Regions from separate parts of the Shuttleworthella sp. MSX8B genome, predicted to be linked through region 1. Evidence: predicted binding sites of a transcription regulator. Region 1 holds the regulator's gene; each other region holds the start of a gene.

What was found. Region 1 encodes Rex, which represses fermentation and respiration genes when NADH is low (regulators of the CRP and FNR family bind a similar motif). Its sites were predicted from a motif close to ATTGTTAANTANTTAACAAT; they were not measured.
Region 2: the regulator Rex is predicted to act here: its motif matches at 3,255-3,274, upstream of HMPREF1508_RS05760 (acetyl-CoA C-acetyltransferase).
Region 3: the regulator Rex is predicted to act here: its motif matches at 3,071-3,090, upstream of gap (type I glyceraldehyde-3-phosphate dehydrogenase).

Annotation. Positions count from the first base shown of each region.
Region 1 covers NZ_JAQT01000009.1:99,893-110,373, forward strand. Annotated here, with positions in the region: gene alr (alanine racemase) at 1-1,001, opposite strand, end outside; gene HMPREF1508_RS01715 (bifunctional ADP-dependent NAD(P)H-hydrate dehydratase/NAD(P)H-hydrate epimerase) at 1,016-2,530, opposite strand; gene HMPREF1508_RS01720 (redox-sensing transcriptional repressor Rex) at 2,557-3,198, opposite strand; gene HMPREF1508_RS01725 (ABC-F family ATP-binding cassette domain-containing protein) at 3,210-5,141, opposite strand; gene HMPREF1508_RS01730 (NADP-dependent isocitrate dehydrogenase) at 5,153-6,361, opposite strand; gene HMPREF1508_RS01735 (elongation factor G) at 6,448-8,526, opposite strand; gene HMPREF1508_RS01740 (prephenate dehydrogenase) at 8,756-9,853, shown strand; gene aroA (3-phosphoshikimate 1-carboxyvinyltransferase) at 9,869-10,481, shown strand, end outside.
Region 2 covers NZ_JAQT01000022.1:9,332-19,812, reverse strand. Annotated here, with positions in the region: gene HMPREF1508_RS05770 (acyl-CoA dehydrogenase) at 1-893, opposite strand, end outside; gene HMPREF1508_RS05765 (3-hydroxyacyl-CoA dehydrogenase NAD-binding domain-containing protein) at 918-1,757, opposite strand; gene HMPREF1508_RS05760 (acetyl-CoA C-acetyltransferase) at 1,971-3,170, opposite strand; gene HMPREF1508_RS05755 (cell wall hydrolase) at 3,475-4,857, opposite strand; gene ilvN (acetolactate synthase small subunit) at 4,894-5,409, opposite strand; gene ilvB (biosynthetic-type acetolactate synthase large subunit) at 5,419-7,143, opposite strand; gene HMPREF1508_RS05740 (dihydrofolate reductase) at 7,373-7,864, opposite strand; gene thyA (thymidylate synthase) at 8,033-8,899, opposite strand; tRNA gene HMPREF1508_RS05730 (tRNA-Gly) at 9,234-9,306, opposite strand; gene HMPREF1508_RS05725 (hypothetical protein) at 9,468-10,481, opposite strand, start outside.
Region 3 covers NZ_JAQT01000030.1:42,611-53,091, reverse strand. Annotated here, with positions in the region: gene tpiA (triose-phosphate isomerase) at 1-604, opposite strand, end outside; gene HMPREF1508_RS07285 (phosphoglycerate kinase) at 623-1,840, opposite strand; gene gap (type I glyceraldehyde-3-phosphate dehydrogenase) at 1,949-2,968, opposite strand; gene HMPREF1508_RS07275 (histidinol-phosphatase HisJ family protein) at 3,264-4,175, shown strand; gene HMPREF1508_RS07270 (radical SAM protein) at 4,427-5,911, opposite strand; gene mnmA (tRNA 2-thiouridine(34) synthase MnmA) at 6,115-7,200, opposite strand; gene HMPREF1508_RS07260 (cysteine desulfurase family protein) at 7,219-8,448, opposite strand; gene HMPREF1508_RS07255 (sigma-70 family RNA polymerase sigma factor) at 8,504-9,112, opposite strand; gene rlmB (23S rRNA (guanosine(2251)-2'-O)-methyltransferase RlmB) at 9,117-9,857, opposite strand; gene HMPREF1508_RS07245 (Mini-ribonuclease 3) at 9,866-10,300, opposite strand; gene cysS (cysteine--tRNA ligase) at 10,285-10,481, opposite strand, start outside.

The sequences.
Region 1 (10,481 bases):
GTGACTTTCTCTCCGACGGCGATATGGTCAAAGGCGCTGACATCCACCATAAACTGATCCATGCAGACGCGGCCGACAATCGGAGCTCTTTTACCCTGAATCAGCACATATCCCCTGTTCGACAGGCCGCGGGCATAGCCATCCGCGTAGCCGACGGGAATGGTCGCGATTTTTGCCTTTCCCTTGACCTGATAGGTCCCCCCATAGGAGATACACCTGCCCTCTCCCAGGGTCTTGATATGCGTAATATGAGATCTGAGGGACATGGCCGCGGACAGGGGAAAATTCGGATCCATCTCCTCTGAGGGCCAGAGTCCGTACAGACTGATGCCCGCCCGGACCATATCCATATTCAGCTCGGGCAGTTCCATAATTGAGGCGGAATTGGAGCAGTGGCGTATCTCAAACTCCGCACCGGCCCTCTTAAGCCGGTCGATCGCCTGCTGAAAGAGGTCTGCCTGCGCGTACGCATGGCTCTTGTCCTTCTCATCCGCCCTGGCAAAATGGGTGAAAATTCCCTCCATTCTCAGATGCTTCAATTGCGCAATTCTGGCAGCCTGCGACAGGTCTTCCTCGTTGACCTGAAAGCCGATCCTGCTCATCCCTGTATCGATCTTGATGTGGACAGGGGCAATCATCCCCGCCTGAGAAGCCGCCCGGTCAAAAGCAAGCGCTGACTCATAGGAAAAAATCGCTGGCCGTATTCCCAGCCGAACCATCGCCGGATATTCCTCCGGAAAGCTGTAGCCCAGAATCAAAATCGGCTTTGAAATCTGATGGCGGCGCAGCTCATAGGCCTCGTCCACGGTGGCGACAGCATAGCCGAAAACCCGCTGATCCGGCTCCAGAAGAGCGGCAATCTCCCGCGCCCCATGCCCGTAGGCGTCTGCCTTTACGACAGCCATCATCCGGCAGTCCGGCCGCATGCGATCGAACATGGCGTCCACGTTGGCCCGCACGGCATCCAAATCAATATCCATCCAAACTCGCTTGTGATCCATAGAAAACCTCTTTATCAAACTGGGGCCATTGCCCCGCCATCCCTTGTGATCTGGGGCAAAGCCTCCAATATATCTCCGGCGATCATGGCCCCTTTTCCCTTTTTGGCTGCAGCCAGATCCCCGGCCATACCGTGGATGAAGACGGCGTATGCGGCAACCTCCTCAGGATTTTTCTTCTGAGCCAGATAGCCGGCGCACAAGCCGGCCAAAACGTCACCGCTTCCGGCCGTCGCCATGCCGCTGTTTCCGCTGCTGTTGAGATAGGTCCTTCCGCAGGGAAGGGCAGTGACTGTTGTCGCGTCCTTGAGAATCAGATCTACCTGGTAATCTCGGGCAAATGTCTCCGCCGCTTCCAGCGCGTGCTCTTTGAGCCATGAAATACCTTTCCCTGTCAGCCGGGCCATCTCCCCCATATGTGGGGTCAGAATCCACTTGCCATGGGGCTTTAAGAGGCAGTTGGGCTCCTCAGAGAGCAGATTTAAGGCATCGGCATCGATCACCGCGGGAAGCGCCGGGTCGGACAGGACGAAGTCGAGCATTTCCCGCGCCAGATCGGACCTTCCTATCCCAGGCCCGATCAAAATACTGTCGGCCCAATCCATAGCCTCTTTGATCTCGTCCCTGCTCCACGAATTCCCATAGGTCGTGATCAGGGCCTCCGGAAAGGCAGTTCCAATCACTGTCCGGTTCTTCTCATGCGTATATACGCGAACCATCCCGGCTCCTGAGAGCAGGGCCGCCTGAGAGGACAGGACCGCGGCGCCGCAGATCTCCTCTGATCCGGCGACGACCAAAACCTTGCCGAAGCTTCCCTTGTTCCCGGTCGCGTCCCTGTCAGTAAGAAATCCATCCAGATCTTCTCTCTCCAGAGCCAGACAAACGGGAAGGGTGGCGCCTGTCTCGATCGCGTCGATGCCGATCTCGGGCAGATGCACCCGTCCGCAAACGCTTCTTCCCTGCCCCAGCAGAATCCCGGGCTTTAAAAACTGAAAGCTGAAGGTCTCGCTCGCCCGGATGCAGGCTCCCATAACAGCGCCTGTGTCCGCGTTCAGACCGGATGGAATGTCCATGGCGATTACCGGCCTGCCCGATGCGTTGACCTCCCCGATCAGCTCGGCAAGAGGATGTTGAATATCCCTGGAGAGACCGATTCCAAAAATTCCGTCGACAATCAGGTCAAAGCTCTTAAAATCAGTCTCTTCGACAGCCAGAGAAGACAGACCGTAGCTGAGCAGGGACTGGTACTGGATCTTCGCCGACTCACTCAGCCTGGACTCCGGCCCCAGGAGGCAGTAGCTGACATCAAAGCCCCTGACAAAGAGAATGCGGCAGAGAGCCATGGCGTCTCCCCCATTGTTTCCTGTCCCCGCCAGACATAAAATACGCGTCCGCTTTGCGTATTTGTCCTCAATATAGTCCGAAACTGACAGGGCAGCCCGCTCCATCAGAACAAGCCCGGGGATTTTATGCAATTGACTGGTTCTGACATCGGCCTCTCTGGCCTGACTGACCGTATATATTCTCTTCATGCCGCGTATTTTCACCCCTTACCTGCTCATTTCGAATCTCGACTGCGGCTCATCAAATTGTAGGAGAGCTCCATGAGAGAATCGGACAGGTGGACATTTTCCACAACCGTCTTCTCTCCCACCTCCAGATCCACATGGGCAAAATTCCAGATTGCGGGAACGCCCAGTCCTGTCAGCCGCCTGGCGACAGATTGCGCGGCACTTTTGGGAATGGTTAAGGCCGCAATGTCAACCCTGTGTTCCAGGGCAAAGCGGTCTAAATCATCCAGCATCAGAATTGGAATGCCGCGCACCTCTTTTCCCGCCAGGTCGGGATTGATATCGAAGAGACCGGTCAGGGTAAAGCCCATGCGCTCGAATTGAGCATAGTTGGCGATGGCCTGCCCGAGGTGGCCTGCCCCGATCACAATCAGATTGCGGGACTGGTCCAGTCCAAGAATCTCTCCGATTTTGTCGCGCAGATTCTTGACATTATATCCGTAACCCAGATGACCAAAGTTATCAAAATTATTGAGATCCTGCCGGATCTGCGATGCCGTTGAGTGCATCCGCTTGGAGAGCTCATAGGAGGATATACCCTCCACCTCCTGATCCAGCAGTTCCCCCAGATAGCGATAATATCTTGGAAGCCGGCGGATCACCGCCGGGGAAATCGTCTTCTTCTCCATTCTTCTTCCTCTCAATCCTCATCTAAGGAGGCCCAGGCCTCATAGAGGCTGTCGATCTGATTCTGAAGTCTCTCCTGCTCAGCAGAGAGCTCATTGAGTCTGGCGGAGTTGCACGCGATGTCCGGATCCTCAAAGAGCCGCATGATCTCTATCACCCGCTCCTCCTTGCCGGAGATCTCCTCCTCCAATTTGGCCCTGGAATTTTCCAGCTTTCGCCGGGCGGCGGCCAGCTTCTTCTGCTCGGCCCAATCTGACCTGCCACCCTCCTTAGTGCTGTCCCCGGAATCGTCAGCGGAAGAATCTGCCTGCCCGCGGCCGCTGTGATTCTCTCCCTGCAGCTCCTGCTTCTTGGCCAGAAAGTAATCATAATTGCCTAGATACTCTGTAAAATGCCCCTCTTCCAGCTCCAGGATTCGGCTCGCCGTACGGTTGACAAAGTAGCGGTCATGGGAGACATAGAGAAGGGTTCCCTGATAGGCGTTTAAAGCCCGCTCTAAGATATCCTTAGACTCCATATCCAGGTGATTGGTCGGCTCGTCTAAAATCAGAAAATTGGCCCCGGACAGCATCAGTTTCGCCAGTGACAGGCGGCCCCGCTCCCCGCCGGAGAGAGAGGAAATCTTCTTGTAGACCTGGTCTCCTGTAAAGAGGAAGGCGGCGAGCACATTTCGAATTCTGGTGTTGGTCAGACCGGGATAGGCGTCCGACATCTCTTCAAAGAGAGTCTTGGTATCATCCAGCTCCTGCTGCGCCTGATCATAATAACCGATGAAGACCCTGGCTCCGAGCCGGATCCGTCCGGTTCTGGCCGTGAGCTTTTGGTTGATGATCTTAAGCAGGGTCGTCTTACCGCTGCCGTTGTCTCCCAGTATCGCCAGCCGCTCCCCTCGCCGAAGCAAGAGGTTCAGCCCGCAAAAGAGCTCCTGATCCCCAAAGCCCATAGACAGGTTCTCGATTTCAAGGACGTCTTTGCCGGATTCTTCCTCGGGCGCAAGCTCCAGTCGCATCGCATGCCTTTCCTCCAGGGGCTCTTGCACCGTCTCCATCTTATCCAGGGCCTTCTGCCGACTCTCCGCCCGTCGGATCGATTTCTCCCGATTAAACTGTTTGAGCTTATCGATCACAGCCTCCTGATGCTCAATCGCCTTCTGCTGTCTCTCATACTCCCGCCGTCGGGTTTCCATGATCAGTTCCCTCTGGGCGACAAAAGAGCTGTAATCCCCCCTGTAACAGTGACAGGAGTGATTCGACAGATCAAGCACATGGTCCGCAATCCGGTTTAAAAAATAGCGGTCATGGGCCACGATCAAAAGCCCTCCCCGATAATTGACGAGGAAGGTCTCCAGCCACTGAATGGAAGTCAAATCCAGGTGATTAATGGGCTCGTCAAGAATCAGAAGATCAGGTTTTAAGAGGAGCAGCCTGGCTAAAAATACCCTTGTCAGCTGCCCGCCGGATAACTGATCCGGTCTCTTGTCAAAGTCCTCCTCACCGAAGCCAAGTCCCTTTAAAATACCGGCCGCCTCGGAGCGAAAGGTCAGCCCTCCCCTTCGCTCAAAGGACTCGGAGGCCGTCTGGTAGTCCTCTAGGAGTCGGTTTAACTCCTCTCCCTTCAGCCGGGACATCCCGGCTTCCATCGCTCTTAATTTGTCTTCTTCTTCAATCAGCTCGCGGCAGGAGTCCAAAACGATATCCAGTACGCTCCCCTCCAGGGAGTCCTTCTGATACTGGGCCAGATAGCCAAGACTTGCCTCTCTGGCAAAGGTGACATTTCCACCGTCCGCGGACATCTGGCCGACGATAATTTTGAGCAGAGTCGACTTGCCGCAGCCGTTCGGGCCCACGATCGCGTATTTTTCGCCGGCTTCCATCTGAAAGGAGACTCTGTCCAGGATAACTTCCTCTCCGAAGGACTTGGAGAGATTCTGACAGGAAAGGATCATGAAGACACTCCTCAGTTCTGCTTCTCGTAATTCGCTCGAATGGCCCGGATAAATGACCTTGAGTCGAGCACCTGAGGATCCGTAAGATCCGTGATCCTCGCCAGGTCTCCGGTCATCTGTCCTGATTCAATCGTGGCCAAAGATGCCGCCTCCATCCGGTCGGCATACGCGACCAGATCCGGAATATGATCCAGTTCTCCCCTCTTTCTCAGAGCGCCGGTCCAGGCGAAGATGGTCGCGATGGGATTGGTCGAGGTGGCCTCTCCCTTCAGATATCTGTAGTAATGACGCTGGACGGTTCCGTGAGCAGCCTCGTACTCATAGATGCCCCCGGGGGACACCAATACGGAGGTCATCATGGCAAGAGAGCCAAAGGCGGAAGAGACCATATCGCTCATGACATCGCCGTCGTAGTTTTTGCAGGCCCAGATAAAACCTCCCTCCGACTTCATGACACGGGCAACCGCGTCGTCAATCAGGGTGTAGAAGTACTCAATCCCCGCCTGTTCGAAGGCCTCCTTGTAGTCTCTGTCATAAATTGACTGAAAAATATCCTTAAAGCTGTGGTCGTATTGCTTGGAGATGGTGTCCTTGGTCGCGAACCACAGATCCTGTCTCCTGTCGAGAGCGAATGTGAAGCAGGCTCTGGCAAAGGACTCGATTGAGGCGATGAGATTATGCTGTCCCTGCACCAGACCCGGTCCGTCAAAGTCGTGCACCAAAGCCCGCTTTTCATGACCGTCTGAGGAGGTATAGACCAGTTCCACCCTGCCGGGTCCAGGGATCTTCATCTCAGAGGCCTTGTAGACATCTCCATAGGCATGACGGGCAATGGTAATGGGCTTATTCCAGCTTCTGACATTGGGGCTGATTCCCTTGACCAGGATGGGAGCGCGAAAGACGGTTCCATCCAGAATCGCCCGAATCGTTCCGTTTGGGCTCTTGTACATCCGCTTGAGCTTATACTCCTGGACACGGGCAGCATTGGGGGTAATGGTCGCGCACTTGACCGCAACTCCGTACTTCAGACTGGCTTTCGCGGAATCAACGGTGACCTGATCGTCGGTCTGATCCCGGTTGACAAGGCCAAGATCGTAGTAATCCGACTTGAGCTCAATATAGGGAAGGATCAACTCCTCCTTGATCATCTTCCAGAGGACTCTGGTCATCTCATCGCCGTCCATTTCCACCAGAGGCGTCGTCATCTGAATTCTTGCCATAGCTGTCTCCTTCAAAAAAATCAGGCAGCGAATGGCTGCCTGATCATCAAACGCTTGTAGAAATTTTAACACAGGGAAGTCTTTTTTCAAGCATTTTGAGCCGACCGGATGCTGATCTGCGCCTCCTGCACGTCGGCCGGGCAGGGATCATAGCGCAGGAACTCGTAGGAATAGCTCGCGTCCCCTGAGGTCAGAGAGCGCAGGTTGGTTCCATACTCATAGAGGGCGGAATAGGGTACTTCCGCGCGGACAACCTGATAGCCTCCCTCGACAGGATCCAGGGACATAACCCTTCCCCTTCGCTTGTTCAAATCCCCCATCACATCTCCGATGCGCTCATCCGCCACGGTGACCTCAAGAGAGGCAATCGGCTCTAAGAGGATGGGCTTCGCCTGCAGGATGCCCTCCTTCATAGCCATGGACGCTGCCGTCTTAAAGGCCGCCTCGGAGGAATCAACCGGATGGTAGGAGCCGTCATAGAGGGTCGCCTTGACTCCGTAAATCGGGTAGCCGGCAAGCGGTCCCTCTAAAACCCGTTCAGCCAGCCCCTTCTCTACAGCTGGAAAATAGTTCTTGGGAACAGATCCTCCCACAACCTTCTCCTCAAAGACGAATGGAACAGACAGATCGCCGGATGGCTCAAAGGTCATCTTGACATGTCCGTACTGGCCGTGTCCGCCCGTCTGCTTCTTATGCTTATACTCCACGTCGGACTTGCCTAAAATGGTCTCCCGGTAAGCGACCAGGGGCTTATCCAGAAGCATGGTCAGCTTGTACTTATCCGCTAAAATCTCTGCAATCAGCTCCAGGTGAGCTCTGGAAATCCCATAAATCAGCGACTGATGATTCGCCGGATCGCCCTGCGTGCGCAGGGTCAGATCCTCTCTGGCTATCTTCTGCAGGGCCTGCTGCAGCTTGTCATCATCTCCTGACTTTTCTGCCTGATAGGCCAAATAACAGTAGGGCTTGCTGATGACCGGACGCAGATAGGTGACAGGATGCGCCCTTGTCGAGAGACTGTCGCCTGTGGACAGGTCGGCGACCCTGCTTAAAGCCCCAATATCTCCGGCGTGCAGCTCAGAAACCTCCTGGGCCTTGGATCCGGTCAAAAGATAGATCTTGCCGATCTTATCCTCTCTGTCCCTGCCCGCGTTGTAGAGCAGATCATCTGTCTTGAGGACGCCGGAGTTCACCTTGATCATAGAGTACTGTCCCACAAAAGGATCTACCAGGGTCTTAAACACATAGGCGCTCTTGGGCTTGGAGAAGTCGTAGTCGGCCTCAAAGGCTTCATTCGTCTTCGGGTCAATGCCCACACAGGATCTGCGGTCCGGTGAGGGGAGGTATTTCACGATGTCCGCCATCAGAGTGTACATCCCCCGGTGATTCAGATTCGATCCCATCATGACCGGAACGACAGAGCCGTCAATCACACTGACCCGCATGGCCTGACGGATTTCATCCTCCGAGAAGGTATCCCCGTTGAAATAGCGGTCCATGTAGGTCTCAGAGGTCTCCGCAACCGCTTCCAGAAGAACCTCGCGGAACTGGTCCAGATTCTCGTAGGAATAGTCCGGCACATCCATCTTGTCAATGCCGCCGGTCGCGTTCCAGCGCTTTGCCTTCTGCTGGATAATGTTGACATATCCGACGAATTGACCGTTCTCCCGGATGGGGAGGTGGAAGGGGGCGATCTTCTTGCCGTAGAGGGCCTGCAGGTCTTCAATCACCTGACGGTAAGAGGCCTCATCGATGTCCATATCAGTCACGAAAATAATTCTTGGCAGGTGATATTTCTCACAGAGATTCCAGGCCTTCCTGGTGCCGACTTCAATTCCGTTTTTCCCGGAGACTACGATAACCGCGGCGTCAGCGACAGAGACCGCCTCCTCTACCTCTCCCACAAAGTCGGGGTAGCCGGGAGTATCTAAAAGATTGATCTTGGTCTCCCCCCAGATCAGGGGCAACAGGGACAAGTGCACGGAAAACTTATGCTTCTTTTCGACCCCGTCATAGTCGCTGATGGTATTGCCCGCCTCGACGCTCCCCGCCTTGTCCTTGAGACCGGATAAGTAGGCCATGGACTCCGCCAGAGAGGTTTTGCCGGAACCTCCGTGGCCCAGCAGAACGACGTTGCGAATTTTATCACTGGTAAAAACCCTCATACAGCACCCTCCTTATTTGAAATTTTATAGTTAAATTTTACTCATTTCTCTTCGCCTGCGCAATGTAATTTGTCTATATTGAATGAACAAAAGACAGACAAGCAAATCAGCAGAAAATTATCTGATATTTTACCGACAGAAAAACTCTGACTGGGGAAAGTCTTATGAAAGTCCTATATAGAAGAGAATGTGGTTTTCTGCTAGGATAAGTAAAGTTAAGGAGAGAATCATGAGCTATCAAATGATCGGTTTTCTGGGCCTGGGTCTGATCGGAGGATCCATTGCCAAGACCATTCGCAAAAAACACCCAACAATCGAGATCATCGCCAATGATCCGAATGCCGCGTCTCTTGCCATGGCCCATAAAGAGGGGATTATCCGCAACGGACAAGCCCTTCCCCTCTCTGCTTTCGGCCAGTGTGACCTGATTTTTCTCTGCGCTCCGGTCGGTGTGAACATCTCCTACTTAAGGCAGCTTAAGGACCTGATTCAAGCCGACAGTATCATCACGGACGTCTCCTCTGTCAAGGGCCAGATCCGAAAGGCTGTCACCGAGGAGGGCTTAAGCTCCAACTTCATCGGCGGCCACCCTATGGCGGGGGCGGAGTTGATCGGCTATGAACACGCCAAAGACAATCTGCTTGAGAACGCGTACTATCTGATCACGCACACAGACGATATCCGATCCGATCGGGTCAGAGAATTTTCTTCCTTTATCAAGTCCCTCGGCGCCAAAATCATGCTCATGGATCCCAGGGAGCACGATCACGCGACTGCGGCCATTTCCCACCTGCCCCATATCATCTCCGCGTCTCTTGTCAACTTTGTCCAGGCGTCCGACGATGATAAGAATACGCTCAAGGCCATTGCCTCCGGCGGCTTTCGGGATATCACCCGCATCTCCTCCTCCTCCCCTCTCATGTGGGAGCATATCTGCCTGGCCAATCGGGATGAGATTCTTGTCCTTTTCGAGGCTTATCGCAGGCAGCTGGACCAGTTCCGGGAGAGAATTGCCGCGGGGGACGGGGAGCAGATCCGCAGGCTCTTCGCGGATGCCAAGGAATACCGGGACTCCCTCCCCATCCGTGGCAAGGGCGCTCTCCCGGATATCTATGAATTCTACTGCGATCTAATCGATGAGATCGGCGGTATTGCCTCCGTCGCATCCATCCTGAGCGCAGGCAGAATCAGTATCCGCAACATTGGTATTGTACACAACCGCGAGTTCTCGGACGGCGTATTAAAGCTCGAGTTCTACGACGAGGACGCCATGGAGCAGGCCATGCGGCTGCTCGCCGCCCATCACTACACCATTCACAGGCGCTGAGAGAAAGGACAGGATATGCCACAGTCACTTCACGGCAGGATCAGAATTCCGGGAGACAAGTCCATCTCTCACCGGGGGATCATGCTCGGTTCTATCGCCCGGGGGATGACGGAGCTCTTTGGCTTCTTAGATGGAGCGGACTGCCGGTCCTCCATCGCGTGCTTTCGTCAACTGGGGGTTGATATCATCCAGGATGGGGATCACATCCGTATCTTAGGCGGGGGCCTTCACGGCCTGCAGCAGCCCAAAGAAATTCTGAATGTGGGCAATTCCGGCACCACAGCCCGCCTCATGTCCGGCATTCTGGCCGGGCAGAGCTTTCCCTCCTCTCTGACTGGCGACACCTCGATTCAGAGACGGCCTATGACCCGTATTATTGATCCTCTGCATGCCATGGGAGCCAGGATAAGATCGCGCAGGGACGACGGCTGCGCCCCCCTGGATATCGAGCCCTCCGCACTGAGAGGTATTGACTATCTCTCTCCCCTGGCCTCTGCCCAGGTCAAGTCCTCTGTCCTTTTGGCCGGACTCTACGCCCAGGGAAAGACCTCTGTGACAGAGCCCGCCAAGTCCAGAGACCACTCTGAGCGCATGCTCCGCGCCTTCGGCGCCGATCTGGTCGAAGACG
Region 2 (10,481 bases), on a different contig from region 1:
TCCATGCGCGTCTTCATATCAGCCAGCTGGAACTGGGTGTTCTGGAAAGCGCCGATGGGACGGCCGAACTGCTTTCTCTCCATAACGAAGGCAACGGTGCGGTCAATCGCTCCCTCACCTAAGCCCAGTGCCTGGGCAGCGATACCAATACGGCCGCCGTCTAATGTGTGCATTGCCTCCTGAAAGCCCTTGCCGCGTCTGCCCAGCAGGTTCTCCTTGGGAATCTTGCAGTCCTGGAAGATCAGCTCGTAGGTGGCGGAGCCGCGGATTCCCATCTTCTTCTCCTTGGTGCCGAAGGTGAAGCCGGGCGTTCCCTTCTCTACAATGAATGCGGAGAAGAGCTTCTTGGAGCGGCCGCGCTTATCCTCAACCATGTCGGTAACAGCGATGATGATGTAAATGTCAGCTTCCTTACCATTGGTGATGAAGCACTTGGAGCCATTTAAGACCCAGCCGTCCTCAACTTCAACCGCCTTGGTCTGGGCTCCCTGGGCATCCGTACCTGCGCCGGGCTCGGTCAAAGCGAAAGCGCCCAGCTTCTCCCCCTTAGCCAGGGGAACCAGAAACTTCTGCTTCTGCTCCTCGGTCCCGTAGTTTAAGATGGGGTCGCAGCAGAGGGAGGAATGAGCAGACAGGGCAACAGCGGTGGTGCCGCAGACCTTGGCCAATTCCTCAATTGCCATGACATAGGTCAGGGGATCGCAGCCCTGTCCACCGTACTCTCTGGGAACAGCGATTCCAAGAAAGCCGGCCTTGGCCATCTTCTCAATGGTCTCACGGGGGAAACGCTCCTCTTCGTCCACATCCTTGGCCAGAGGCTTTACCTCGTTCTCGGCGAAGTTCTTAAAGAGCTCGCGGGCCATCTCATGTTTCTTATCTAAAGTGAAATCCATGGATAATCTCCTTCATCCTTTATCTTACTTGCTGTAATCGTAGAAACCGATTCCGGTCTTTCTTCCCAGCTTGCCGGCGCGTACCATCTTGCGGAGCAGAACATGTGCCCGGTACTTGGAGTCATGGGTTTCATTGTAGAGAACATCCATGATTGCCAGGCAGACATCCAGACCAATCAGATCGCCCAGAGCCAAAGGACCCATGGGATGGTTGGCGCCCAGCTGCATGGCGGTATCAATATCCTCAACAGAAGCGACTCCGTCCGCATAAATGCCGACCGCCTCGTTGATCATGGGGATTAAGATACGGTTGACAACGAAGCCCGGAGCCTCATTGACCTGAACCGGAGTCTTGCCGATCCTCTTGGCTACGTCAACAGTGAAGTTGCGAAGCTCATCCGGCGTATTGCCGCCCTGGATTACCTCAATCAGCTTCATAACAGGAGCCGGATTGAAGAAATGCATCCCGATAACAGGACGGTCCAATCCCTGTCCGATCTCGGTAATGGACAGAGAAGAAGTGTTGGTGGCAAACTTGCAGGAAGCGGGGACAATCTCCTGCAGCTCCTTAAAGGTCTGGCGCTTGATCTCCATGTTCTCAATGGCAGCCTCAATGATCAGATCCGCGTCCGTGCAGATATCCTTGGTGCCGGTCGTGATCTTAGCCAGGATCGCGTCTGCCGCCGCCTGGTCCATCTTGCCCTTGGCGACTCTCTTAGACAGGCCCTTCTCAATCTTCGCCTTGCCATTGGCGGCGAATTCATTATTGATATCCGTCAGATACACTTCGAATCCATCAGTCTGTGCAAATGCCTGCGCAATACCACTTCCCATGGTACCGGCACCAATAACGCCTATTTTCATTTGTCATCCTCCTGAGATAAATCTCAATCTGAAACATCAGTGACTGCGAAATGCCAAGACGAATCGCACTCTATGCCATAGCTGAATTCAAATACATCCGCGGCATATCATCTGTGTCTTTCATTTTCACAGCCACAAGTTATCTTTTTTACTGGTCAAGAAACAAGGAGCCGAAAGGACTCATCGCCTCTGCCCTCCCGGCAGAAATTCAGCTCAGGCCTCGTACTTCTTGACGATGGCAGCGCAGCCCATGCCTCCGCCGATGCAAAGGGTTGCCAGTCCGGTCTTGGCATTGGCGTCATGATTCATCTCGTGGAGCAGGGTGACCAGAATTCTGGCGCCGGAAGCCCCTACGGGATGGCCAAGGGCAATCGCACCGCCGTTGGGGTTCACCTTGGACATGTCAAATCCAAGATCCCTTGCGACTGCAACCGACTGGGCGGCAAAGGCCTCATTGGCCTCGATCATATCCATCTGGTCAACCGTCATGCCGGTTCTCTTCATGACATTCTTAACCGCTGCGACAGGTCCGACACCCATGATGGTCGGATCAACGCCGCCCATAGCGCCGCCGATATACTCTGCCAGAATGTTCTTGACGCCGAGCTCCTTAGCCTTGTCCTCACTCATAACCACGATTGCCGCAGCACCGTCGTTGATGCCGGAGGCATTTCCTGCCGTCACAAGACCGCCCTCCTTGCCGGAGCAGCAGCGAAGCTTGGACAGACTCTCTGCGGTTGTGCCGGGACGGGGTCCTTCATCGGTATCGATCACATAATCGCCCTTCTTGCGGTCATGAAGGGTCACAGGAACAATCTCATCCTTGAATGCGCCGTTGGCCATAGCCTTCTCAGCCTTCTGCTGGGACTCGGCCGCAAAGGCGTCCAGCTCCTCGCGGGTCAGGCCCCACTGCTCAGCGACATTCTCAGCGGTAATCATCATGTGATAATGGTTGAAGGCGTCGGTCAAAGCGTCATTGACCATCGTGTCCACCAGAGTTCCATTGTTCATGCGATAGCCGAAGCGGGCATTGGGCAGGGCATAGGGGGCCATAGACATATTCTCCATACCTCCGGCAACAACAATATCAGCCTCACCTGCCTTGATCATGTTGGCAGCCTCGACAACGCACTTAAGACCGGAACCGCATACAACATTCATCGTCAGAGCGGGAACCTCCACGGGGATACCTGCCTTGATGGAAGCCTGACGGGCCACATTCTGTCCCAGGCCGGCCTGAATAACGCATCCCATCTTCACTTCGTCAACCATTTTGGGATCAACGCCAGCTCTCTTTAAAGCCTCTTTGATGACGATGGCTCCCAGATCCACTGCCGAGGTCTTGGCAAAAGCCCCCCCCATCTTGCCGATCGCTGTACGACAAGCACCTGCTAATACAACTTTCTTTGCCATAGTTTTCTCCTTACCTGCATGGGTTTCCAGTCTGCGAGAGCATTCTCCGGGAAGCATTTGGACTTCGTGAGATCCAATGTCCGCCTTGTTATTTTTTTAACAAGAAGGGTTAAAAAAAATAGAAAGTCCTCGCTTACTGTTTGAGGATAACACAAGAAAAATACCCAAACAAGGGGCAATTCCTCTGGCATAAATTATGACAGGTCAGCTGTCTCCCAAAAATAATTGGAAGACGACTGGCCTGTCAAAACACTTCTTCTTAAAAACACATTTGTATCAGAAACTTCACAAAAGTACATCCGCTTCAGGAGTTCTGGACAATACGGCCAAAGAAGACCGTCTTTCCCATGATGACAGATCCGACCGGTTTTGAATTTGACACCGCCCAGAAGAAGCAGAGATTGGTGTTTCTCTTCCCGTTCAAGACATCCAGGGCCGCCTGCCGACAGGTCTGGTACGTTCTTGATGTTCTCAAGAGCAAATCTCTCCGATCGTAAAAATACTGGAACATAACCTGGTCGTTCCACCTCCCCTTCATCCGGATCCAGGTCGGTTCAAACTGTCCGGAAGCGAAAATAACACTGTGGATAGAATTGGGGAAGTAGCTGCTGCGAACGCGGTTGAGAACCACTGAGCCGACGCCCAGCTGAACCTGATAGCCCTCTCCCCCGGCTTCACAGAAAATAATATTGGTCAGCTCATCTAAGTCCTGCTGCGAATAGCCCATCGCTTTTACCCAGTATTCCGTTCCCGCCTGTCCCTGGGCATGCGTTGTCTTCCAATCGGTTTTGCCGGAAGAACCTCCCTGATCTGAAGTTTTGCCGCTGCCCGACCCGGAATCCGTATCCTTTTTTCCTCCGGTCTGGCCCTTCTCCTGCTTTTGACCTTCCTTAGCAGCATCGGCCTCTGCCTGACGCGCAATCCGCTCGGCCTCAGCCAGTTTTCTCGCCTCGTTTCTCTTCTGCTCTGCCAAAAGGGCCTCCTGCATATCGGAAACCGCCTTGTTGGCGTCCTCCAATTCCTTCTGTGCCCCGGACAGATCTGCGTACTTTGCCTTGAGGTCATCGGACGCATTGGTAAGCAGTCCGTTTAATTCGTCACGCTGGCTGGATAATCTCGTCTGATTCTCCTGCAGAGCGTCCTGCTGCCCTGAGAGATCCGCCGACTTGGCGTCGATCTCCCTCTGAAGGTTCTCCAGTTCCCCAATCATCCTCTGCTCATACTTAGTCAGCTGGGCCGTGTAATTGAATTTGGCCAGAAAATCCGCGAAATTCTCGGAACTAAAGAGGATACTGATCAGCTCGTTGGTATCTCCAAGCTCATACATATAGCGGATCCGCAGCTTCATAGCTGCAAGCCGCTCAGATTTCTGCGCCTGCGCCTGTCCCAGTTCCTCCTGCAGATTGCTGATCTTCTGATTGTTATCATCGATCGTCTGCTGCGTCGAATGCATCTTTTCTGCCAGCGAGGACAGCTGTCCCTCCAGCCCCTGCTTGGTTTCGACCGCCTGATTTGCCTGGGACCTGGCGTCATTTACCTTGTCCTGGGCCTTTTTCTTCTCCTGCTTCAGGTCTTCCAGAGAATTCTCGGCATGAACCTGTATCCTGACAAGGGGAGCTGAGCTAACCGCAAGTCCGACTGCCAGAAGCATTGCCAGCGTTCTTGTTTTCCAATTGCTGTAAATCATAATCCCTCTCCTGTCATCTGATCCGATCATCAGACATTATACCCTATGCGAATGGGAAATGCTCTCACAGGCCACCGCTCCGCCCCTGACCACATGCAGTCTGCCGCGAAACTTGCTCTTTAAAAGGGCGATCAGCTCATTGTTGCTCTTCTCGGTCAACAGGCATTCCAAAATCAGCGAATCCTCGCCGATATCGTTGATGTCCACCTTGAAGACGCGGGCAATCTGAAAAGCCGACTGCATATCCTGAGGGCTGAGTTTGATCAGGGTCACATACATGATTTCCTTCATGTGAAGGGGCACATGGGTCAGATCCATGACCTTAATGACCTCAACCATGCTGTTAAACTGCTTCTTGATCTGCTCAAAAGTCACATCGTCAGCCAACACGGAGATGGTCATGCGGGACACATCCTCGTGCTCTGTCGTTCCGACCGTCAGACTCTGCATGTTATAGGACTTGCCCGCCAGAAGTCCCGACACCTTGGCCAGGACCCCGACCTGGTTCTCGACCAGGAGGGCAATCCAGCGCATCTTCATATCTCTTGTCATCTTGTCTCCTCACTTCAGGATCATGTCGGTCATGGGACGCCCCCCCTTGACCATGGGCAGGGCGTTGTACTCTCTGGCGATCACAAATTCAATGACCATAGGCTTCCCATCCTCCTGCGTCTGCCTTGCCTTTTTTAAGGCGGGAAGGATCTCTTCCTCTTTGGTCACCCGGATCGCCTCCACGCCATAGGCCTTTGCCCACCTGACAAAATCCGGCTCATAAGGGCCCCCGTCAGGATCGGCAAGGGTCTCGTCCGCGTGTACCCTGTGATTTAAGTTGACAATTGCGTATCTCTTGCCGTAAATGTACTCCTGCTGCTGGCGGACCATACCGAGATAGCCGTTGTTAAAAATACACACGATCACAGGGGCGTCCTCTAAAACCGCCGTCGCCATCTCCTGCATATTCATCTGAAAGCCCCCGTCCCCGGTCAGACAGATGACATTCTGATCAGGGCAGGCAATCCTGGCGCCGATCGCCGCCGGAAAGCCGAAGCCCATGGTCCCCAAACCCCCGGAGGTAAACATGCGCTTCTTCTCATTTAACGCAATGTAGGAATAGGCCCACATCTGATGCTGGCCCACGTCCGCGACAAAAATCCCCTCCGTAAATTCCCTGTTGATAGACTCCATGATGGTCTGGGGAGACATTTTCCCCTCCCGTCCGACAATCTGTAAGGGATGTTCCTGATCCCAGGACCTGATCTGCTCTAACCAGGAATCCGTGGCCAGGGGCTTGGCCCACTCCAAAAGGTGGTCTAAGGCCAGACTCGCGTCTGAAACCACAGGGACATCGACGACAACATTTCTGGAGATGGACGCCGTGTCAATATCGATATGCACAATTTTGGCACTGGGAACGAATTCCTTCAGATTGCCTGTGATCCGGTCGTTAAACCGGGTCCCGATGGAAAAGAGGACATCGCAATTGTAGAGGGCTGTGTTGGAGGCAAAGCTGCCATGCATACCGGCGTCGCCCACATAGAGCTCGTGGCCCTCGGGAAGAGTTCCCTTGCCCATGACCGTTGAGACGACCGGCACCCGCATCTTCTCCGCAAATGCCCGCAGCTTGTCACCGGCTCCGGCAATGTGAACGCCTCCGCCCGCGAGAATCACCGGCTGTTTGGCCCTCTCAAGGAGCTTGAAGGCCTTCTTGAGCTGTCCGATGTGAACCGTGTCATTGATCTTATATCCGCGGATATCCACCGCGTCCGGATACTCATCCGGGCCATAGGCCTGCTGGATATCCTTTGGAATGTCAATCAGGACAGGACCCGGCTTGCCGGAAGCCGCGATCTGAAAGGCCATTTTCAGGATCCTACCCAACTGCCTTCTGTCATGGACAGTAACGCCCCATTTGACGACAGACCGGGTCATACCGACAATATCGACTTCCTGAAAGGCGTCGTTGCCGATCAGGCTCTGAGCTACCTGGCCGGTAATGACCACAAGGGGAATGGAGTCATAGTGGGCATCGGCAATCCCTGTGATCGCGTTAGTCGCTCCGGGCCCGGAAGTCACCAGACAGACACCGACTCTCCCCTTTGCCCTGGCATAGCCCTCCGCCTCATGAACAAGCGCCTGCTCATGGCGGGGCAGAACCAGTCGAATATTGCCGGACTTATACAGCTCATCCAGAATATCTGTGATCATTCCGCCCGGATAGGCGAAAATGGTATCCACGCCCTCGTGTTCCATGGCTTTGACAAATAGTTTTCTTCCCGTGATATCCATGGTGCAGGATCTCCTTGTATCTCTTATCTTGTCAGGCTCCGCTGCGCTTTCTTTATCATCCGGCCTGTGACAGGCCCTTACGCCGACGTATCATCCCGCTGGCCTTATCCCGCGTGAAACAATCAAAATTATGACCACAGGGGATTATCGGTATGTGGTGATTCCATCGGCCTCGTCCCGCGTGAATCTGTCGTAACTATACCGGCGGATGGATCTGTATTCCTTTCCCTCAGGCTCTGCGGCGATAGCTGGTGAAATAGTACTCCGTGTCATAGTATGTCTGCTCCTCAGAAGCATCCGCGCACTCCCATTCCTCCATCTGATCGAGATTGGGAAAATGCGCGTCCGCGTCGTAGGAATAGTCTATTTTTGTGACATAGGCCAGGTCGCAGAAGGGTTCCAGCTGGCGATAGACGCTCTCTCCTCCGATGACGTAGACTTCCCGGCCGTCATAATCCTTCAGAACAGACTGCAATTCCTCAATGGAGTGGACAACGATGACCCCCTCCCTGTTAAAACGCGCGTCTCTGGTCAAAACGATATTGACCCTGTCCTTCAGGGGCATACCGTGGGGAAAGGAATCCAGGGTCTTTCTTCCCATGACAACAACCTGATGCAGCGTCGTCCTTCGAAAGAACTTCATATCCTCCGGGATTGAGATCAATAGCTTTCCCTTCTTACCGATCCCCCAGTTTCGATCGACGGCGACAATCATTTTCATACGCACACCTCTATTCTCAACGCCCGGACACCTGTTCTGTCAAAATGCTCTCTATCCATGGCCTCTCAGGCCAGATTCGCGTCGCGAGAATCCCTTTCTCCAACAGGGATTTATCCATCGGCGCCGATCCATCCTTTAACATAGAGGAATCCTTTAACACTGCTTTCGTCAGACAGCGATCGGAATGTTCTTTATCTGCGGCCCATACTGATAATCATCCAGACGGATGTCTTCTTCTGTAAACTGATAGAAATCATGAATTTCCGGGTTGAGCCAGAACTTTGGCGCCGGAAACTGCTCTCTGGAAATCAATTCCTGAACCAGGGGGATATGCCGGTCATAGATATGCGCGTCGGCAATGACATGTACCAGTTCTCCCACCTCCATATGACAGACCTGGGCCAACATATGGAGCAGGACCGCGTACTGGCAGACATTCCAGTTATTGGCCGCAAGGACGTCCTGTGACCGTTGGTTCAAGATGGCATTTAAAACCATCCTCCCGCTCTTGGGATTTTTCGTCACATTAAAGGTCATAGAGTAGGCGCAGGGATAGAGATGCATCTCATGCAGATCGTCAAAATTATACATATTGACCATAATCCGGCGGGAGAAGGGATTGTGTCTTAAGTCATAGAGTACGGCGTCGATCTGATCCATATAGACCGGACTTCCATCGGCATCTGTGTGATGCAGGTATTTTTTGCCGATCTGATATCCGTAGGCCTTGCCGATTGAACCCTCTTCATCCGCCCACTCATCCCAGACCGAAGATTTCAGGTCGCTGATATTGTTGGACTTCTTCTGCCAGATCCAGAGCATCTCATTGACGCAGGATTTGATCGCCGTGCGGCGCAGGGTGATGGCCGGAAATTCTCTCGATAAATCATAGCGGTTCACAACTCCAAAGCTCTTGATGGTATGCGCGGGCGTACCATCCTCCCAGCGGGGGCGGACTTCCATTCCTTGACTCCCGGTTCCCCGATTGATAATCTCCTCGCACATGTCGACAAAGACGCGATCTGCATAGCTCATAGACAAACCTCCTGGCCATTTGCTTGTTCCTAATTATATGGAGAAGCCGCCCTCCTGACAAGTTTTCAGGCTTCGAACCTTCGAGTGCAAAGTAGGGCAGGCGAGACCTCGAACCTTTGAGTGCAAAGTGCACTCGAATCATGAGAAAGAAGCCGTCCCTAAAGAGACGCCTCCGTCCTACAGGAGCGCGAGACGGCCCGCGGCGTCCAGTGGACGCCATGATTGCGGGCCGACCGAGCCGGCAGGCGAGACCTCGAACCTTCGAGTGCAAAGTGCACTCGAATAATGAGAAAGAAGCCGTCCCCAAGGGGGACGACTTCTTTCTCATTACCCGAGCGCGAGACGGGACTCGAACCCGCGGCCTCGACCTTGGCAAGGTCGCGCTCCACCAACTGAGCCACTCGCGCATATGCCGTCTGATCAACGACAAATGTTATACTAACGAACTTGCCCATTCTGGTCAAGCCCAAATTTTAAAATGGGAGCGAAAATGGAAGCAGTCAAGCAAGAATGCCCTCGACCAGCTTCTCTGAACAGGGTATTCTTGCTTGACATAGAGCCTGAATTTTTACTGCTGCGCTGTGTACTCTGCAAATCCACTACTCTTCAATTCTGCTTGAATGGACTCCAAATTTGCCCATTGACTACCGACGGATGTATAACCATAGGAATCTGTCTTCAAAATTGCTCTTTCGTCGACAACCTTCATATTCTCACATCCGAAATAGGTAAAGTAGGTCTTTGTGCTAGGATTATCGCTGAGGAAATACTTAACCGTCTCCGTAACCTTATAGACCGTTCTTGCACTGACAGAACCCTCATCTCCCTTTTCGCTCCTTGAACCGGAAGGAGAAAACTTGATGTAGTCCTTCTGCTTCTCCACCTGATAGGTTCTGTAATCGTCATTCTTCGTTTTTGCCTGCATATAGGTATTTGCTGCGTCAAACATATCTTTAAGTCCGGAAATTTCTGTGACTTCTTTCAGACCGCTCACCCTAACTACGATCTCATTTGTATCATCTTGAAGCTTTTTCCCCTGCTTGGCCAGATCCTCCAAAGCATCCTTTCGAATCCCGACCTTTACCGCAGTATCATTTGCCAGGCTTCCATCCAGATTCGCGTTTATATCGTAGATGGTGCTATCATACTGTACACTGCCAAACTTGTTATAGCCGATAAATTGAATGGGATACTCTTTCTGTAAATCCTCCAGAGATATCTGCTGAAATTCCTTTAATCCCTTAACTGTATACTCTTTTGTTTCACTGACAAAAGCCTTCTTGTCTCCCTCACAGACAACCGTAAATACGACTTTATCTCCATTTTTGAGATGATCCGTCTTGTCAAACCCATAGCTCACATTGTTCCGCATTACTTCTGCAGCGGCAATCTTTAGGTAATTGCCGGATCCGGATTCAAGATGCTTCGCTTGGTTCAGTGGGAGGCCTGCCTTCTTGTAAGACACCTCCATGATCTTTTCATCGAGCTTGCTCTTATTGTATTTAACCGTTCCATAACCGTCATAGCCCTCAAATTCAACCTTGAGCTCCTTGCTCAGCCTCACGGGTTGGGCGTCGATAAA
Region 3 (10,481 bases), on a different contig from region 1:
TGTCCTGGTCATAGATCTCAGCGATGGTCTGACGGATCGCTGCGCAGACCTCTTCCGCCTGGTCGCTGGTCGCTGTCCTTCCGGTACCGATGGCCCAGATGGGCTCATAGGCAATGACCATGGAGGCAGCCTGATCAGCGCTCACCCCCTGCAGGTCAGATTTGATCTGCAGCCGGATCCAGTCAAGCGTCACTCCGGACTCTCTTTGCTCCAGGCTCTCGCCGCAGCAGAGAATGGGAGTCAGGCCATGCTCAAATGCCTTCAGAACCTTCTTGTTGAGGAAGGCGTCGTCCTCCTTGAAGTAGTCTCTTCTCTCGGAGTGGCCGATGATGACATAGCTCACACCGGCGTCCACAAGCATGGCGGGAGCAATCTCTCCGGTGTAGGCCCCCTTCTCCTCGATGTACATGTTCTCAGCGCCGACCTTGACATTGGTCCCCTTGACCGCCTCGACGACCGGGACGATATCCACCGCCGGAACACAATAGACCACATCCGCGTCCGCACCGGCGACGAGGGGCTTTAAGGTCTCAACCAGCTCCAGCGCCTGGCTGGGGGTCTGGTTCATCTTCCAGTTGCCTGCGATAATCTTACGTCTGCTCATTTGAATCACCCTTTTCTATTATTCCTTGTCATCCGCTGCCGCAACGCCGGGGAGCTCCTTGCCCTCAAGGAACTCAAGGGACGCGCCGCCGCCGGTCGAGATATGACTCATCTTGTCTCCCAGTCCCATCTGATTGACCGCTGCCGCGGAGTCTCCGCCGCCAATGATTGTGGTCGCGTCAGATTCCGCCATGGCCTTGGCAACGGCTAAGGTACCGGCTGCCAGAGTCGGGTTCTCGAAAATACCCATGGGGCCATTCCAGACTACCGTCTTGGCCTCACTGACAGTCCTGGCATAGAGTTCCTGGGTCTTGGGCCCGATATCTGCCCCCTCGCGATCCGCGGGCATGTGATCCGTATCCACAAGTATCGTCTCGATGGGAGCGTCGATGGGATCCGGGAACGCCTTAATGGTGTTGGCATCCAGGGGAAGAAGCAGCTTCTTGCCCATCTTCTTCGCCTTCTCCATCATCTCCTTACAGTAGTCGATCTTGGACTCATCCAGCATGGAGATCCCGATCTCCTTGCCCTGAGCCTTGAGGAAGGTATAGGCCATTCCGCCGCCGATAATAAGCGTGTCGCACTTGTCAAGGAGATTGCTGATGACATTGAGCTTGTCCGCAACCTTGGCTCCGCCTAAGATGGCGACAAAGGGGCGCACCGGATTCTCTACGGCATTGCCAAGGAAATTGATCTCCTTCTCCATCAGATAGCCGACAACGCAATCGCCCTTGATATACTTTGTGACGCCGACATTGGAGCAGTGAGCCCTGTGAGCGGTCCCAAAAGCGTCATTGACAAAAACATCCGCCAGAGACGCCAGGTCCTCAGAGAAAGCATCCCCGTTCTTGGTCTCCTCCGGGCGGAATCTGGTGTTCTCCAGAAGGACTACATCTCCGTCCGCCATCGACGCAACCGCCTTGCGGGCATTTTCTCCGACGACCTCGGGATCCGGGGCGAATGTGACAGGCTGACCGAGCAGCTCAGACAGCTTTTTGGCGACAGGCGCAAGGCTCTTGGTCTTCTTGTCCTCTTCCGTCTTCACCTTGCCCAGATGAGAGCAGAGGATTACCTTTCCTCCATCGGCAACCAGCTTCTTAATGGTGGGGAGAGCCGCAACTAGGCGGTTGATATCCGTGATCTCCATCCCCTTCATGGGAACGTTGAAATCACAGCGAACCAGAACTCTCTTCCCCTTGACCGAAATATCGTCAACGGTCTTCTTATTTAAACCCATGCTTCTTTCCTCCAAAATATGATGATTACAGCGCACAAGCATCTATCGGCTCTAAAGAAAAGGGGATCCGGCCCAAAGCCGGACCCCCGTAAGGCCTAAGTTAATGCGTTACTTGTTCAGGAACTTAGCGAAGTACTTGATCGTTCTGCACATGTTAGAGGTGAAGGAATTCTCGTTATCATACCAGGAGACAACCTGTACCTCAGAGTTGCCATCTTCCATCTCTACAACAGAAGTCTGTGTCGCGTCAAAGAGAGATCCATAGGTCATGCCCACAATATCGCTGGAGACGATCTGATCCTCATTGTAACCGAAGGACTCGTCAGAAGCGGCCTTCATTGCGGCGTTGATCTGATCGACGGTAACCTTGCCCTTGACAACAGCAGTAAGAATGGTGGTTGAACCGGTGGGGACGGGCACACGCTGAGCGGATCCGATCAGCTTGCCGTTGAGCTCGGGAACAACCAGGCCGATTGCCTTGGCGGCGCCGGTGGAGTTGGGGACAATATTGACAGCGGCAGCACGGGAACGACGGAAGTTGCCCTTGCGCTGAGGACCGTCGAGGATCATCTGATCGCCGGTGTAAGCGTGAATGGTAACCATGATACCGGACTGGATGGCAGCCAGGTCATTCAGGGCCTTTGCCATGGGAGCCAGGCAGTTGGTGGTGCAGGATGCCGCGGAGATGATATGGTCATCCGCAGTCAGGGTCTCGTGATTGGTATTATAAACAATGGTCTTTAAGTCGTTGCCTGCCGGAGCGGAGATAACAACCTTCTTGGCGCCCGCATCGATATGAGCCTGCGCTTTATCCTTAGAGGTGTAGAATCCGGTGCACTCAAGAACAACATCGACATCGAGCTTTCCCCAGGGAAGATTGTGAGCGTCAGCTTCCTTGTAAATCTCGATCTCATGACCGTCCACCGTGATGGAATGGTCAGAGCTGCTAACGGTATCTGCCTTGGCGTAACGACCCTGTGAAGAATCGTACTTCAGAAGATATGCGAGCATCTCGGGAGAGGTCAGATCGTTGATTGCGACGATATCAAAACCCTCAGCCTGGAACATCTGTCTGAACGCAAGACGACCGATACGGCCGAATCCATTAATTGCTACTCTTACTGCCATTTTGTCTCCTCCTAATGTAGAAACTTATGTCGTACAAACATGGTTTGTAACCGATTTTTATTGTAGCGAAAGCAAGGGAGCATTGCAAGCCTGTCGGCCGACTTTGTTAATTTCTTAACAAGATTTCAGCTGGTCTCACTCACAGGATAAATATGATCCCGGTCAAAACAGATTTTTCCGTATGGTTATCAATCTCTCTTCCCATACGATATGATAAGGGCAGTTACCATTCTGATTCAGGGCAATGGAATGCCCGCGAAAGATACATTTCATTGCTGCAGGGAGGATTTAAAAGATGAATGCAAAGATTCTCTACGACTGCCATATGCACACAAACTTCTCCGGTGATTCTGAGGCCCCCATGGAAGAAATGGTCCGTACCGCCAGAAAAAAGGAACTGGCCGGCATTACATTTACCGATCACCTGGACTTAGATTACCGCGAGAATCCCGGCCTCTTCGACCTGGATCTGAAATCCTACACAGAGTCCGTTCGAGCCATGCAGACCAAATACAATGACGATGGCTTCCATATCTACTACGGAATTGAACTGGGCCTGCAGCCCCACCTGGCAGAGCGTCATGCCCGTCTGCTGGCCCGGTACCCGTTCGACTATGTAATTGGTTCCACCCACGTGGTCGATGGATATGATCCCTACTATCCCCTTTATTTTGAGAAGTTCGGTGTTCAAGAGGGCTTAAGGCGCTATTACCGGATGATCCTTGAGAACATCCGTGCCTTTCCCCTCTTCGACTCCCTGGGACACTTGGATTACATCCTTCGCTATCTTTCCCCGCTCCCCGAAGAGCTGACATATAAGCCTGACGGCTCCCCTTACGGAAATGCAGATTTCATGGCAGAAATCGACGCCATATTACTTGAACTGATCTCAAGAGGAATTGCCCTGGAGCTCAATACGGGTTCCTACCGCAAGGGCCGGCTGGATCCCAATCCCGAGCGTATGGTTCTAAAGCGCTACTATGAACTCGGCGGCAGGAAGATCACCCTGGGGGCTGATGCCCACACCCCGGAGCATATCGCTCTCGGCTTTACCGAGATCCCCGCCGGATATCCCCTGAATCAGAAAGAGCACTTTTCCTCGGCCCTGTCTCTGTTAAAAGAGACGGGCTTTGACTCCTATCTTATTTTTGACGGGAGAAGGCCCCGGAAAATCCCCCTCAAAAAAGCTCGGTCTGAAGGAAAGTAAATCCCATCAAAGCCTCCAGGCGCAGGGTCTTGCCCGCCAAACGTAGGTCCTTGTCTTCAGGCGCAAAGCCTTGTCTTCAATCGCAGAGCTTCACCTTCAATCGCAGTGTCTTACGGCATTTTCACCCGGATCTTTTTCCAAGGATCTTTGTCCACCCTCAAAGTTCTCAAAAAGAGAGCCCTCGACGATCAATTTCTCTGAGCGTCGAGGGCTCTCTTCTTTCTTTTGTTAATACCGGATACAAGCCTTGCTTACTGTGTATCCAACGTCACCTTCGTGGACCCGTCCGCGTGCTCAAACCCTGCCAGCTCAGGGTGCTCGCGCTTCTCCTTCGTGTAGTTCTCATAGGAGGGCTTCTTATGCTTTTGGCTGGCCCATACCTGGTCCGCGGCAGCCTTCCACTCCCTGGCATAGGGATCGCACTTGGCGCAGAGCTCCTCGGCGGACTCCGGAGCCTCCGCATTGGTCTGATGAGCGCCGGTCGTAGCGACCATGGCTCTTAATTGCTGCGGATTCTCCAGCATGGGGCAGGGACGCAGATGGTTGCGGTTGAATGGCTGTCCCTCATGATATGCGGTAAAGAGCTTGCCCTGAAGCATTTCCAGGATGCTGTTGTCATGGATATTGCTGTCGGAGAAATGGATGAAAACACAGGGCTCCGCGTCACCATTGGCATTGATGTGGAAGTAATTGCGGCCGCCCGCAATGCATCCGCCCACATATTCCCCGTCGTTCTGGAAGTCCATGGGGAAGAACTGGGCATCAGACTCAGGTCCGCGAATGGACCGGATCTTTGTGATCATGGCCTTTCTCTGTTCAACCGTTGGCAGCAGGGAGGTGACGGCATTCTGTCCCACCGGCATATAGTGGAAGTAGAAGCCGAACCTGGCCCCCTTGTCGGCAATAAAGTCGATGAATTTGTCATCGGTAACCGCCTCAATATTCTGCCTGGTGTAGCAAATGGACGTCCCGTAGACGATCCCGTACTCCTTGAGCAGGTTCATGGCCTTCATGACGGCGTCATAGTGTCCCAGGCCTCTCCGGGAATCATTGGTATCGGGCGTCCCCTCAATGGAGAGCATAAAGGTGATATTGCCCAGCTCCTGCACCTTCTTGCAGACCTCCTCGTCGATCAGGGTGGAGTTGGAATAAATGCCGAAAAAGCAGTCATTGTGCTTTTCTGCCAGCTTTAAAATATCGTTCTTGCGAACCATGGGCTCACCGCCCGTCATCATATAGAGGTAGGTGCCCAGCTCCTTCCCCTGACTGACAATCTTATCCATATCCTCGAAGGACAGGTTATGCTTGTGTCCGTAGGTGCCGGACCAGCAGCCGACGCAGTGCATATTGCAGGCGTCCGTAGGATCGAAGAGGATGAGCCAGGGGATGTTGCAGTGGTATTTCTCACGGTTGGCACGAATGGTCTTGGTCCCGCGGAAGAAGGCCTCATAGCCCAGATTTAAGAGCATCTTCTTGGCATAGTTCGGATTGGTCTCATCGATCACCCGGTTTAAGAACTTGACCCAGCGGTTTTCCGGATTGCTCAGGTATTTTCGAATCCGGTTCATGGTCTCGGGGTTGGAGTCCTTCCAGAATTTCTCCGCCATGTCTACCAGCTTCAGATAGGTCTCGGTGCGATCTTCCTTCTTGCTCAAATTTTTCCAGAATGCATCAAGCATGACAGAGAAAGCCTGCCGCTCTGCCGCATGGGAGAGGTTGTTCATAATGGACGCCATGGATACCTCCTAAAATAGGGTCTTCTTCTCTTACTTTGCTGTTGATTATATTGAGTCAGGCCGATGATGTCTCTATACAAAGTCCGAAATTTGTCGCAATCCTCCCTGTATTCAGCTCTCCCGGCTTTTTAGTCTCTTTTTCCTCAGGCGAGGATCGAACCGCACGAGGCCTTTTGAAGACCGGGCTGTTCTCCTCTTTTTCCTCAGGTGAGAATCGTTCCTCCGCCGGCGACAAATTCTCCCTGGTACAAAACAAGCGCCTGCCCGGGAGTGACGGCCCTGACCTTTCGGGAAAAGGCCAGGCGGATCCGCTCCTGTTCAACTGCCTCAATACGGCACATACAGCCGGGATCCGAATAGCGGATCTTGGCGAGATACTCCTCTCCAGGCTGAAAAGCTTCAACAGCCATATGGTTGACATTCTCAAAGGTCAAATGGTCCGTAAAGACCCCCTCCTTCGATGTCAGAACAACTTCATTGCTGCCGGGGCGAATCTCCTTTACGAAGAGGGGGCTGTCCCAGGAAATTCCCAGGCCCTTGCGCTGTCCGATGGTATAGTGGCTGATTCCCTGATGTCTTCCGATGACCCTTCCGTCCTCCAGAACGAAATTCCCCGGCTCCGGAATACGGTCCGGGGCCTCCCTCTCTAAAAAGGAGGCATAATCGTGATCCGGAATAAAACAGATATCCTCCGAGTCCGCCTTGTGGGCCACCGGAAGTCCGGCCGCAAGGGCGATTTCCCGTATCCTTGGCTTGTCATAGTCTCCAACCGGCATCAGGGTATGTGCCAGCTGCTCCTGGGTCAGATTATGGAGCGCATAGGTCTGATCCTTGGCCGCTGTGACCGAATTCCTGACAGCATAGCGGCCGTTTGCCAAATGCTCCACCCTGGCGTAATGGCCCGTCGCAATATAATCCGCCCCAATTGCCAGGCTTCTCTCAAGAAGAGACTCCCACTTGACATAGCGGTTGCAGGCAATGCAGGGATTCGGCGTCCGCCCCCGCAGATACTCATCGGTAAAATAATCGATCACTCTGTCCTGAAATTCCGCCTTGAAATTCATGACATAGTGGGGGATTCCGATCATCGCAGCCACTCTCCTGGCGTCTTCAACCGCGGACAGGCCGCAGCAGCCCCCGTGCTCTTCCAGACTGCAGGCCGACTCATCCTGCCAAATCTGCATGGTGACACCGATCACCCGATATCCCTCCTCCTTCAGGAGGTAAGCGGCGACGGAGGAATCCACGCCTCCGGACATACCGACAACAACCGTCTTGACTTCCGACATGGCATCTCCTATCCGGTCTTACTTCAAAATTCTTCCCAGGGCGTCCGCCGTCTTCTCGATCTCCTCCCTGCTCGTCTCTTCTCCCAGGCTAAAGCGCAGGCTGGCCCGGTTATCATCCTCAGACAGGCCGATGGCAGCGAGAACATGGGAGGGGTCTAAGCTCCCTGAAGCGCAGGCGCTTCCGGCGGAAGCCAAAATTCCCTCGGCCTCTAACATGATCAAAAGAAGCTCTGCTGACTTCCCCGGGAAACAGATGTTTACATTGCCGGGCAGACGCCAATCAGGCATCCTTCCCGGGCCTTCCTCATCTCTTGTCCCCTGCTCTAAAAGGGAGCTCCTATACGCCAGGTCGACTCCTTTTGGTCTGGGGCCGTTGAGCCTTGCGGCCGGATAAATCTCTTCTGCTCTTTTGATTAAAAGATTTCTCAGGGCGCCTTCTCTTCTCATCCGATCCGGCAGGGTCTTCTTCGCGCAGACACAGGCAGCTCCGAAACCGACGATTCCCGGGACATTTTCCGTCCCGGCCCGACGGTTCTTCTCCTGAGCTCCTCCCTGAATCATGGATCGAAAGGGAATCGTCTCTCTTACATAGAGCATTCCTGTCCCCTTGGGACCATAGATCTTGTGCGCGGAGGCGGACAAAAGATCCACCCCCAGCTTCTTTACATCCAGAGGAATCTGGCCAAAGGCCTGCACCGCATCCGTGTGAAAGAGGGCTCCGGCCTCATGCGTCAAATCGGCCAATTTCGCGAGAGGCTCCATGCTTCCGATCTCATTGTTCGCAGCCATAATCGAGACCAGGATTGTGTCGGGGCGAAGAGCGTCTTTTAAGTTCGCGGGGCTGACAAGGCCCTCGCGATCGACCGGCAGCAGGGTGACCTCGGCCAGCCCTTCCTCCTCGAGCCTTTTAAGGCAGCGCAGAATTGCCTGATGTTCGATGCGGCTGCTGATGATATGCCTTTTGCTTTTCCCCTCTGCCGTCCGCATGGACGTTTCCCCCAAAAGGAGAGCTCCTCTCAGGGCCCAGTTATCCGCCTCTGTGCCGCCGGATGTAAAGAAAATCTCATGCGGCTTCGCCCCGATCAGGTCTGCGACCTGCTCTCTTGCAATGGCGATGGCATTGGCCGCCTCCGAAGCCAGACCATATGTCGCGGAGGGATTACCATAATGTTCCGTCAGATAGGGGAGCATGGCCTCCAGAACCTCCCTCCGCATTTTTGTTGTGGCGGCATTGTCTAAATAAATCAATCGCTTTTCCTCAACCGGATCCTACAAATTACCTCACATTCGAGGGCGGCCCGCTTCATGGCTGATTATCCTCAAGCTCTCTTCGCACCTTGCCGCGGATTCTCTGCAGGGCATTGTCGATGGACTTGGGTTCTCTGCCCATACAATCGGCAATCTGGAGGTAATCAAGTCCGTCCAGATGAAGGGAGAGGACCTGCTCCTCCATAGGCGAGAGGCTCTTTCGAATCTTCATTAGCAAGCGCTCAACCGCCTCGTCGTCCAGGAGAATCTGCAGGGGATCCTCCGGCGAAGGATTTAAGGCCTCCGGCAGATCCGCCTCCCTCACCCCCTCTCCCTCCCCGGTCAGATTCAGGGAGAGAGCCGTGTTCAGCGGCATATGCTTCTTGGTTCCGGAGGACTCAATCGCCTTTAACATCTGCCTGCGGATACAGAGATTTGCGAAGGTTCGAAAAGAGGCTCCCCTGTCTTCCCTGTAGGTCAACATGGCGGAGAAGACCCCCATCATCCCCTCCTGGATCAGATCATCCTGATCCCCTCCGACAAGAAAGAGGGACTTGGCATTTCTGAGCACAAGTCCCTTGTATCTGCTTAAAAGTTCCTCTCCGCTGGCGGCATGTCCCCCGCGATAAGCCCGCAGGAGTTCCTCGTCCAAACGCTCTGTCATTGACCTATCCTCTTCTCTGACGCACCAGCTCATAGGCCAGCACACCGGCCGCAACCGAGGCGTTCAGTGAGTCGATCTCTCCTGCCATCGGGATGGCGGCGAAGAGGTCGCAGTGCTTCCTGACCAGATCTCCCACTCCACTGCCCTCATTGCCGATCACAAGGCCGATCGGCCCGGTCAGGTTCAGATCATACATGACCTGTCCTCCCATGTCCGCGCAGACGAACCAGAGCCCCTCCTTTTTGAGCTCCTCCATGGTCCTGGACAGGTTCGTGACCTTGGCGACAGGCGTGTAGTTTATGGCTCCGGCGGAGGCCTTGGCCACCGTCGCTGTCAGTCCCGCCGCCCGGTTCTTGGGGATAATCACTCCATGTGCTCCGGCCAGATTGGCGGTTCGGATAATCGCCCCCAAGTTGTGGGGGTCTTCAATATTATCCAGGAGGAAGAGGAAGGGGTCCTCTCCCCTCTTTCTGGCCAGTGCCAGAATGTCTTCGACCGTCGAATAGCGATAAGCCGCAATATAGGCAATTACCCCCTGATGCTTGCCTGTCTCCGAAATCTCATCCAGTCGCTTTTTATCCACAAAGCTAAGGATACAGTCCCTCTTTTTGGCCTCTCGGACAATGGTTCGAATGGGGCCGTCGTAGGATTTAGCCAGGATGAAAACCCGATCCACAGGCTTCCCTGAACGAAGGGCCTCTAAGACAGCGTTTCTCCCCTCAATCACCGTCGATGCGTCTCTCATATTCTCTCCTATATCTTCAGATGGCTTCCGGCAAGGCCTCGCCTGGTCAGCTCGATGATCCGCTCTGTGTTCCCCTGCAGGTAGTGCCAGCCCATAAGCGCCTCAAAGCCGGTCGCAATCCGGTAATCGATCAGCGTGGCATTCTTCGCATGGGTGTAGGACTTGGCGTTGCGCCCCCTCCGGTAAATATCCGCCTCTTCTTCCGTCAGGTCGGCTTCAATTGCCTCCATCATCCTGGCCTGAGAGGCGGCCCTGACAATATGGCTTGTGTGACTGTGCAGGCGATTGGGCGGCATATTGGCGCTTCCGACCACCAGACTTCGAATGATCAGGTCGAAGATCCCGTCTCCGATATAGGCCAGAGTCAAGGGGGAATAGGTCCTCAAATCCTTCTCCTCGACATGAAAAGCTGTAAAAATACTGTCCTTCAGGCTCTGTGCCATTTCACACCCTCTCTGGTATCCTCCAGCACAATCCCCCTGGCCAAAAGATCATCACGGATCCGGTCAGCCCTGGCAAAGTCCTTCTGGCGGCGGGCCTCCTGTCTCTCCTCAATCAGGCTGTCAATCTCCGCATCCAGATTGTCTTCCCTTTGGTCCAGAATCAGCCCGCAAACCTGCGTCA